DNA from 2 places in the Ideonella margarita genome. Region 2 is predicted to be linked to the other one. Evidence: riboswitches for the same ligand, from Rfam matches in the RefSeq annotation. Region 2 holds a riboswitch; the other holds the start of a gene.
What was found. A riboswitch is a leader RNA that binds a small molecule or an ion and turns the genes downstream of it on or off. The one in region 2 is predicted to bind S-adenosylhomocysteine.

Region 1: it holds a riboswitch for S-adenosylhomocysteine, as region 2 does, so the genes downstream of both, metH (methionine synthase) here and ahcY (adenosylhomocysteinase) in region 2, are expected to answer to the same signal.

What each region holds. Positions count from the first base shown of each region.
Region 1 covers NZ_JBBUTI010000003.1:48,974-53,386, reverse strand. Annotated here, with positions in the region: gene metH (methionine synthase) at 1-1,782, opposite strand, end outside; S-adenosyl-L-homocysteine riboswitch at 1,843-1,919, opposite strand; gene AACH00_RS04735 (Crp/Fnr family transcriptional regulator) at 2,019-2,636, shown strand; gene AACH00_RS04730 (OmpA family protein) at 2,800-3,420, shown strand; gene AACH00_RS04725 (homocysteine S-methyltransferase family protein) at 3,434-4,413, opposite strand, start outside.
Region 2 covers NZ_JBBUTI010000001.1:47,516-51,928, reverse strand. Annotated here, with positions in the region: gene AACH00_RS00255 (putative bifunctional diguanylate cyclase/phosphodiesterase) at 1-191, opposite strand, end outside; gene AACH00_RS00250 (HAD family hydrolase) at 246-1,046, opposite strand; gene ppk2 (polyphosphate kinase 2) at 1,157-2,344, shown strand; S-adenosyl-L-homocysteine riboswitch at 2,433-2,533, shown strand; gene ahcY (adenosylhomocysteinase) at 2,626-4,068, shown strand; gene AACH00_RS00235 (TlyA family RNA methyltransferase) at 4,068-4,413, shown strand, end outside.

The DNA.
Region 1 (4,413 bases), on a different contig from region 2:
GTTGGCGCGGGCGGCGGCCAGGCTCACCAGCGGTGTCTTCTTCTTGTTGGCGTGCAGCTGGCGCACGTGCTCGTAGTCGGCCTTCAGCTCGGCGATGTAGCGGGCGGCCCGCTCGTCGCTCAGCAGGTCCGAGCACACGCCCACGGCGCGCGAGGCATCGGGCACGTACACCACCGGGCCGGCGTAGTTCGGCGCAATCTTCACTGCGGTGTGCACGCGGCTGCAGGTGGCGCCGCCAATCAGCAGCGGCGTGCCGCGCTCGGCGAACCACGGGTCACGGGCCATCTCGGCGGCCACGTGCTGCATCTCTTCCAGGCTCGGGGTGATCAGGCCGGACAGGCCGATGATGTCGGCGCCCTCCTCACGGGCCTTTGCCAGGATGTCCTGGCAAGGCACCATCACGCCCATGTTCACCACCTCGAAGTTGTTGCACTGCAGAACGACGGTGACGATGTTCTTGCCGATGTCGTGCACGTCGCCCTTCACCGTGGCGATGACGATCTTGCCCTTGGGCTTGGCTTCGCCGCCGGCATCGATCAGCGCCTTTTTCTCGGCCTCGATGTAGGGCAGCAGGTGGGCCACGGCCTGCTTCATCACGCGGGCGCTCTTCACCACCTGCGGCAGGAACATCTTGCCGGCGCCGAAGCGGTCACCGACCACGTTCATGCCGGCCATCAGCGGGCCTTCAATCACGTGCAGCGGGCGGCCACCGGTGGCGGCAATCGCCTGCCAACATTCTTCGGTGTCTTCGGTGATGAAGTCGGTGATGCCGTGCACCAGCGCGTGGCTCAGGCGCTCGTTCACGTCGCCGGCGCGCCAGGCCAGGCGCTGGCTGTCGTCCTTGGCCGCGCCCTTGGCGTTCTCGGCGATCTCCACCAGACGCTCGCCGGCGTCCGGGCGGCGGTTCAGCACCACGTCTTCCACGCGCTCGCGCAGCACCGGCTCCAGGTCGTCATACACGCCGACCATGCCGGCGTTGACGATGCCCATGTCCATGCCAGCCTTGATGGCGTGGTACAGGAACACGGTGTGGATGGCTTCGCGCACGGGCTCATTGCCGCGGAAGCTGAACGACACGTTCGACACACCGCCCGACACCTTGGCGCCGGGCAGGTTCTGCTTGATCCATCGGGTCGCGTCGATGAAGTCGACGGCGTAGTTGTTGTGCTCTTCGATGCCGGTGGCGATGGCGAAGATGTTGGGGTCGAAGATGATGTCTTCAGCCGCGAAACCGACCTCGTTCACCAGCACCTTGTAGGCGCGCTCGCAGATCTCGATCTTGCGGGCAAAGGTGTCGGCCTGGCCCTTTTCGTCGAACGCCATCACCACCGCGGCGGCGCCGTAGCGGCGAACCAGATTGGCCTGGCGCTTGAACTCGGCCTCGCCTTCCTTCAGCGAGATGGAGTTGACGATGCCCTTGCCCTGCAGGCACTTCAGGCCGGCTTCGATGACGCTCCATTTCGAGGAGTCGACCATGATGGGCACACGGGCGATTTCCGGCTCGCCGGCGATCAGGTTCAGGAACCGCACCATGGCGGCCTGGCTGTCCAGCATGGCCTCGTCCATGTTGATGTCGATCACCTGCGCGCCGTTCTCGACCTGCTGGCGGGCCACGGCCAGTGCCTTCTCGAACTCGCCGGCCAGGATCATCTTGGCGAACACGCGCGAGCCGGTGACGTTGGTGCGCTCACCGATGTTGACGAACAGCGTGCTGGCGTCCAGCGTGACCGGCTCCAGGCCGGAAAGACGCATGGGCAGGGCGGGCAGGGCGGTGGTGGTCATGGCGTGCAGAACTCAGGTGGCAGGCGGGGAAATACAACAACGGACGGAGCTCACCCACAGGGCGGGTGAGCGTCGTTGATCCGGTACCAAGCCTGACTCCGTCGCACGGGGCGACGTTGCTGCAACGCTCCTTGGTGGTGGGAATTTTAACGGACGACCGTGGGGGCGTGCCCGGCAAGCAGGCGAAGCAAATGCCAACAAGGTATCGTCAGGGTTGCAATTAGTGCCACTCCGCCATGCCCACCAGTCCTGCCGCACCGTCGATCCTGCAGTTTCCTGATCACGCCGAGTTGGCCGTTCGCATGCTGCGTTCCGCTGATGCGCTGCACGGTCTCAGTCAGGAAGAGGCCCGAGCGGTGGTGGCGCACGCCCGCCTGATGCGGTTCCGGCCGGGCCAGGTCATCGTGCAGGAGGGCGATCAGGTCAACGCCAGCTATATGGTGCTGATGCTGCACGGCGAAGCCACGGTGGAGTCGATGGTGGCCAGCCGCACCGACCCGGTGGTGATCTCGGTGCTGCAGCCCGGACAGTTGATCGGCGAGATTGCGCTGCTCGACGGCGGCGCCCGGGTGGCCAGCTGCGTGGCATCCACTGCCGTGATCGGCGCTGGCTTGTCACGCCGCGCCCTGCAGCGCATGCAGCGCGAGGAGCCCGAGGTGGCGGCCAAGCTGATGTATGTCCTGGGCCAGCGCATGGCTGCCCGCCTGCGGGAGGCAGCCCGCCAGCAGCGCATCTATGCTCAGCTGGTGCGGGCCATGCAGCAGGAGATCGACGTGCTGGGCCAGCAATTGCAGCAGGTGATGGACGGCGCAGCGGTTCGCCAGGGCCGCCCGGGCAGCCAGCCCGAGTCTTGAGCGGTGGCCGTGCCACCCCGGAGCCTCGGCCAGCATGCACGCCAGAGACCTGCCAACCAGACAAGACAAGCGCACCGTGAACACACGGGCACAGGGAGTTTTCGAGATGCATGTTCAACGACCAGCCCCATACCGGGCTGACCGATGGGTTCTGAACGGGGCCTTGGCCACGGCGCTGGCCATCGGCCTGGCCGGCTGCGGCACACCGCCGCGCCCCGCTCCGGTGGCGCCGGTGGCCACACCAGCGCCGCAGCGCCCGGTGGTGGTGCCCGCCGCGCCCGTGGCTGCGGCCTCGGCGCCGGTCGCCCCCGTGGCGTTGCCGGCCGAGCCGTCTCCGCTGCTGGCCGAGGCCACCTGGCTGAAAGAGCTGTTCAACCCCACGCCCGTGCGGGTGCAGGAAGAAGCCGACGGCTCGGTGCGCCTGAGCGTGCCGCTGGTGCATTCCTTCGAAGGCGCCACGGCGACGGCCAAGCCGGCCATCAAGGGCGTGCTCGACAAGCTGGTGCTCAGCCTGAAGCGGCAGCCCTCGGCGCGCTTGCAGATTTCCACACCCGGCGCGCAGGCCGACGCCCGCGCCAGTGCCTTGCGGGCCTACCTGAACACCAAGGGCATCACGGCCTGGCGCCTGGCGCCCGTGCAAACCGTGACCGGCGATGCGGTGCAGTTGCGCCTGATGCCCGGCAGCGGGCCGGTGAAGCGGCTGGACGACAACCAGTTGCCGCCGCCCCCGCCACCAGCAACGCCGTCGACATCACCCGCCGCAGCGGGCAACGTCAAGCGCTGAACCCGGCAGCCCCTCAGGCTTCCAGGTCGGCATCCGCCGCCAGCAGCCCGCTGAACAGCGGGTCCTGGCGGTGGCGCGGGCGGTAGGCACTCACGCGCTGGGCGATCGCCGCGATGTGATCCGGCGTGGTGCCGCAGCAGCCGCCCACGATGTTCAGGAAACCCGCGCGGGCGAAGTCTTCCATCAGGCCGCCCGTCACGTCCGGCGTCTCATCAAACCCGGTGTCGCTCATCGGGTTGGGCAGGCCGGCGTTCGGATAGCAGCTGATGTAGGTGTCACCGGCCAGGCGGCTCAGCTCTTCGATGTACGGGCGCATCAGCGCCGCGCCCAGCGCGCAGTTCAGGCCCACGGCCAGCGGGCGCGCATGGCGCACCGAGTACCAGAACGCCCCAACGGTCTGGCCCGACAGGATGCGGCCCGAGGCGTCGGTGACGGTGCCCGAGATGATCACCGGCAGCCGCTCGCCCGTGTCTTCCATCAGCTCGTCGAGCGCGAAGATGGCGGCCTTGGCATTCAGCGTGTCGAAGATCGTTTCCACCAGGAACACGTCTGCACCGCCTTCCAGCAGGCCTTCGGCCTGTTCGCGGTAGGCCGCACGCAGTTCGTCGAAGGTGACGTTGCGCGCGCCCGGGTCGTTCACGTCGGGGCTGATGCTGGCGGTGCGCGGGGTCGGGCCAAGGGCGCCGGCCACGAAGCGCGGCTTGTCGGGCGTGCTGTACTTGTCGCAGGCGGCGCGCGCCAGGCGGGCTGCGGCCACGTTCATCTCGCGGGCCAGGTGGCCGAGGCCGTAGTCGTCCTGGGCCACGCTGGTGGCGCCGAACGTGTTGGTCTCGATCAGATCGGCGCCAGCGGCCAGGTACTGCTCGTGGATCTCGCTGATGACGTCCGGGCGGGTCAGCACCAGCAGGTCGTTGTTGCCCTTCAGGTCCTTCGGATGTGCCTGCAGCGCGGCATTGCGGAAATCGGCTTCCCCCAGCTTGTAGCGCTGGATCA
Region 2 (4,413 bases):
TCGTCCAGGCCAGGCACGGCCCGGAGCACCACCTCGGCCCAGTCCAGCGAGGAAGCCCGGGCCTCCTCGGCCAGCAGGTGGTCGGCAGCCAGGTGCGGCACCCACCAGGCCGCAGCCGCAGCCAGGCCCACCCCGGCCAGGGTGGCCATCAGCAAAGGCAATCGTCGGTAGGGCTTGGGTGGGGGCGTCATGGGGCCGGGGCGCATCAAGCCCCATGACCCCTATCGGCTGATTGCCGTCACCGTTTAGCCGTGCGCCAGCAGGCGCTGCGCCATTTCCGCAAATCCTTCGCCACGTTCAGCCTGCGTCACCCACGCCGGCAGGTGCTGCAGCTGCGGCACGAAGCGGGCGATGTTGGCCACGCCCACCGACAGCGGGATGTGCTGGAACATCAGCTGGTCGTTGGTGGAGTCGCCCACGTACAGCCACTCGGCCGCATCAAACGCATGGCCGAGCAGGGCCGGCACGGCCCAGGCGGCGGCCGTGAGCTTGCTGTGCTGGCCTATCCAGCCGTTGATGTGGATGGAGCTGACCGTGGCGGTCAGGCCATGGGCGCGCATGAGCGCCACCACCGCGTCGATCTGCTCGGGCGGCAGGTGGGTGAACTCGCTGTGGTCGATGGCGATGTCGGTCAGGCGGCCTGCGCTGTCCTCGGCCATCCTGGCGCCGGGCACCGTGGCCACGATGGCTGCGGCACAGGCCTGCAGCCGGGCGAAGTTGGCCTGGCGGGTGGGCTCGTCCTGGGTGAAGCTGATGGCCAGATCCGGCCCAGCGCCTGATCGCCGCAGCATCACCGCGCCGTTTTCGGCCACGATGGCGCGCACCGGCCAGCTGCGGGCGAAGGGCTCGCTCCAGCCCGCCGGGCGGCCGGTGATGGCGATCACCGGAATGCCGGCGTCAGCAAGCAGCTGCAAGGCCTCCAGCGCGGAGGGTTCGATGGCGCCATCACGCGTCAAGGTGTCGTCGATGTCGGTGAGCACGCCCCGCACCGGCGCCAGGAGGGCGTCATCGATGGAGGACCAGGCTCGCATTGGCTGCGGGGTCATGGCAAAAGTGTCCCACATGGCCCGGCGGCGAACGAGGCTTGACCGGCATCAAGGCCGACCGTCACGAAAGTTTCATGATGGCTGCCAGACCTCAGCACGGAGATTGACGCATGCCTTCGCCCAACCCCAAAGCCACCGCCAAACGCCCCCACGCCGACCCTGCCGCGCTACCGCGCCTGGTGGTAGAGGGCGATGTGTCTGGCGCCCGCAGTGCCAGCGGCCGCCGCGCCGTGGTGGTGAAGAACGCCACCGAGCGTGCCCGCAGCGTGCAGGCAGAAGTGATGACCGGGCTGCTGAATCAACCGCATTCGCCGGACGACGCTGAATGGCTGAGCCAGGTGCAGGCGCTGCTGCAGGGCGCATCGCCTGATGACGTGAAGGCGCTGCGCCAGGCGCTGGCCCACCCTGCGGCCAAACCCACCGGCATCGACCCCGACCTGGAGCTGGCGCCGGGTTGGCGCGAGGGCGCCTACCCCTACCGCAACCTGCTGTCGCGCAAGCGCTATGAGCAACAGAAGTACCAGCTGCAGGTGGAACTGCTCAAGCTGCAGGCCTGGGTGAAGGACACCGGCCAGCGGGTCGTCATCCTGTTCGAGGGGCGGGACGCCGCCGGCAAGGGCGGCACCATCAAACGCTTCATGGAGCACCTGAACCCGCGCGGCGCCCGCGTGGTGGCGCTTGAAAAACCGAGCGAGGTGGAGCGCGGCCAGTGGTACTTCCAGCGCTACATCGCGCACCTGCCGACACGCGGCGAGATCGTGCTGTTTGATCGCAGCTGGTACAACCGCGCCGGCGTCGAGCGCGTCATGGGTTTCTGCTCGGACGCGGAAGTGGAGCAGTTCATGCGCGAGGCGCCCGAGTTCGAGCGACACCTCGCGCGCTCCGGCATCCACCTCTTCAAGTTCTGGTTCTCGGTCAGCCAGGAAGAGCAGCGCCGCCGCTTCAAGGAGCGCAAGCTCCATCCGCTCAAACAGTGGAAGCTCAGCCCGATCGACATGGCCAGCCTCGACAAGTGGGACGACTACACCCGCGCCAAGGAGGCCATGTTCCTGCATACCGACACGCCCGATGCGCCGTGGACGGTGATCAAGTCGAACTGCAAGAAGCGCGCGCGGCTGAACGCCATGCGCTACGTGCTGCACCGCCTGCCCTACACGCAGAAAGAGGTGAAGGCGCTGGGGCCGGTCGATCCGCTGATCGTCGGTCGCCCCTCGCTCGTGGGGCATGGCGGCGATGACCATCTGGCGGGGGCTTCTGGCGGGGCTGCGGCCCGGGCCGGAACAGACGCCGCCGGCTGATGCCCGCCAACTAGCCTGCTTCCCTGCCTGTTTTGTCACGACCGGCCGCAAGCAGGCTTGCGGACCCGCTGATAAACTTGCGGCTTCCTGATCCGAGGAGCGTTGCAAGGACTGGCGCCGACACCGTTTTGTGTCGAGTTGCGCAGGCCCCAGGCTCGGACCATTCAATTGCAACCGCGCTCACCCGCACCGTTGGTGTCGTGGGTGAGCCGTGCCCGAGAGGGCCACTCAGCACGTCATCAATCGCCGCGGGCTTTTTGTCCGACCTCCGGAGAACATTGATGAACGCTGCTACCCGCCCCGCCCAACTGCTGAGCCCCGACCAATACGTCATCGCCGATCTGGCGCTGGCCGCCTGGGGCCGCAAGGAATTGAAGATCGCCGAGACCGAAATGCCCGGTCTGATGGCCATCCGCGACGAGTTCGCCGCCAGCCAGCCGCTCAAGGGCGCGCGCATCACCGGCTCGCTGCACATGACGATCCAGACCGGCGTGCTGGTTGAAACGCTGCAAGCCCTGGGCGCCGAAGTGCGCTGGGCTTCCTGCAACATCTTCTCGACGCAAGACCACGCCGCTGCCGCCCTGGTGGAACGTGGCACCCCGGTGTTCGCCTACAAGGGCGAAACGCTGAAGGACTACTGGGACTACACCCACCGCATCTTTGAATTCGGCGCTGCCGGCACGCCGGGCGAAGGCCCGAACATGATCCTGGACGACGGCGGCGATGCCACGCTGCTGATGCACCTGGGCCAGCGCGCCGAGAAGGACCTGTCGGTCATCGCCAACCCGACCAGCGAAGAAGAAACCGAGCTGTTCGCCGCGATCAAGGCCAAGCTGGCTGTTGACTCGACCTGGTACACCCGCAAGGCGCGCGAGATCATCGGCGTGACCGAAGAGACCACCACGGGCGTGCTGCGCCTGAACGAAATGGCGGCCGCCGGCAAGCTGCAGTTCCGCGCCATCAACGTCAACGACTCGGTCACCAAGAGCAAGTTCGACAACCTGTATGGCTGCCGCGAATCGCTGGTCGATTCGATCAAGCGCGCCACCGACGTGATGATCGCCGGCAAGGTCGCCGTGGTCGCTGGTTACGGCGACGTGGGCAAGGGCTCGGCCCAGGCCCTGCGCGCCCTCAGCGCCCAGGTGTGGGTGACCGAGATCGACCCGATCAACGCCCTGCAGGCCGCGATGGAAGGATTCAAGGTCGTGACGATGGAATACGCGGCCGACAAGGCCGACATCTTCGTCTCGGCCACCGGCAACAAGAACGTGATCCGTTACGAGCACATGGCCGCGATGAAGGACGAAGCCATCGTCTGCAACATCGGCCACTTCGACAACGAGATTGACGTCGCTTCGCTGGCTGCCTGCCAGTGGGACGAGATCAAGCCGCAGGTCGATCACGTCATCTTCCCCGACGGCAAGAAGATCATCCTGCTGGCCAAGGGCCGCCTGGTGAACCTGGGCTGCGCCACGGGCCACCCGAGCTTCGTGATGTCGTCGAGCTTCGCCAACCAGACCATCGCCCAGATCGAGCTGTTCTGCCACCAGGACCGCTACGAAGCCGGCAAGGTCTACGTGCTGCCCAAGCACCTGGACGAGAAGGTCGCCCGCCTGCACCTGAAGAAGGTCGGCGTGATGCTGACCGAACTCACCGACGAGCAGGCCGCCTACATCGGCGTTTCGAAGAGCGGCCCGTACAAGGCCGACACGTACCGCTACTGATGCGCGCGGACCAGCTTCTTGTCCAGCAGGGCCTCGCGCCCTCGCGTTCGGCCGCCCAGCGACTGATTGAGCACGGCGGCGTGCGCTGGCTCGGCCCGAAGGGCTGGACCGTGCCGCGCAAGGCCGGTGAAGACTTGCCGGAAGGCTGCCAGTTCGAACTGGTGGACGACGCCGAGTTGCGCTGGGCCTCGCGCGGTGGCCTGAAGCTGGAAGGTGTGCTGCGCGACGCCGGTCTGGCCTTGCAGGGCGGCCTCGCGTTGGACGTCGGGCAGAGCACCGGTGGCTTCACCGATGTGCTGCTGTCCGCCGGCTGCCGCCAGGTGGTGGGCGTGGACGTGGGCCACG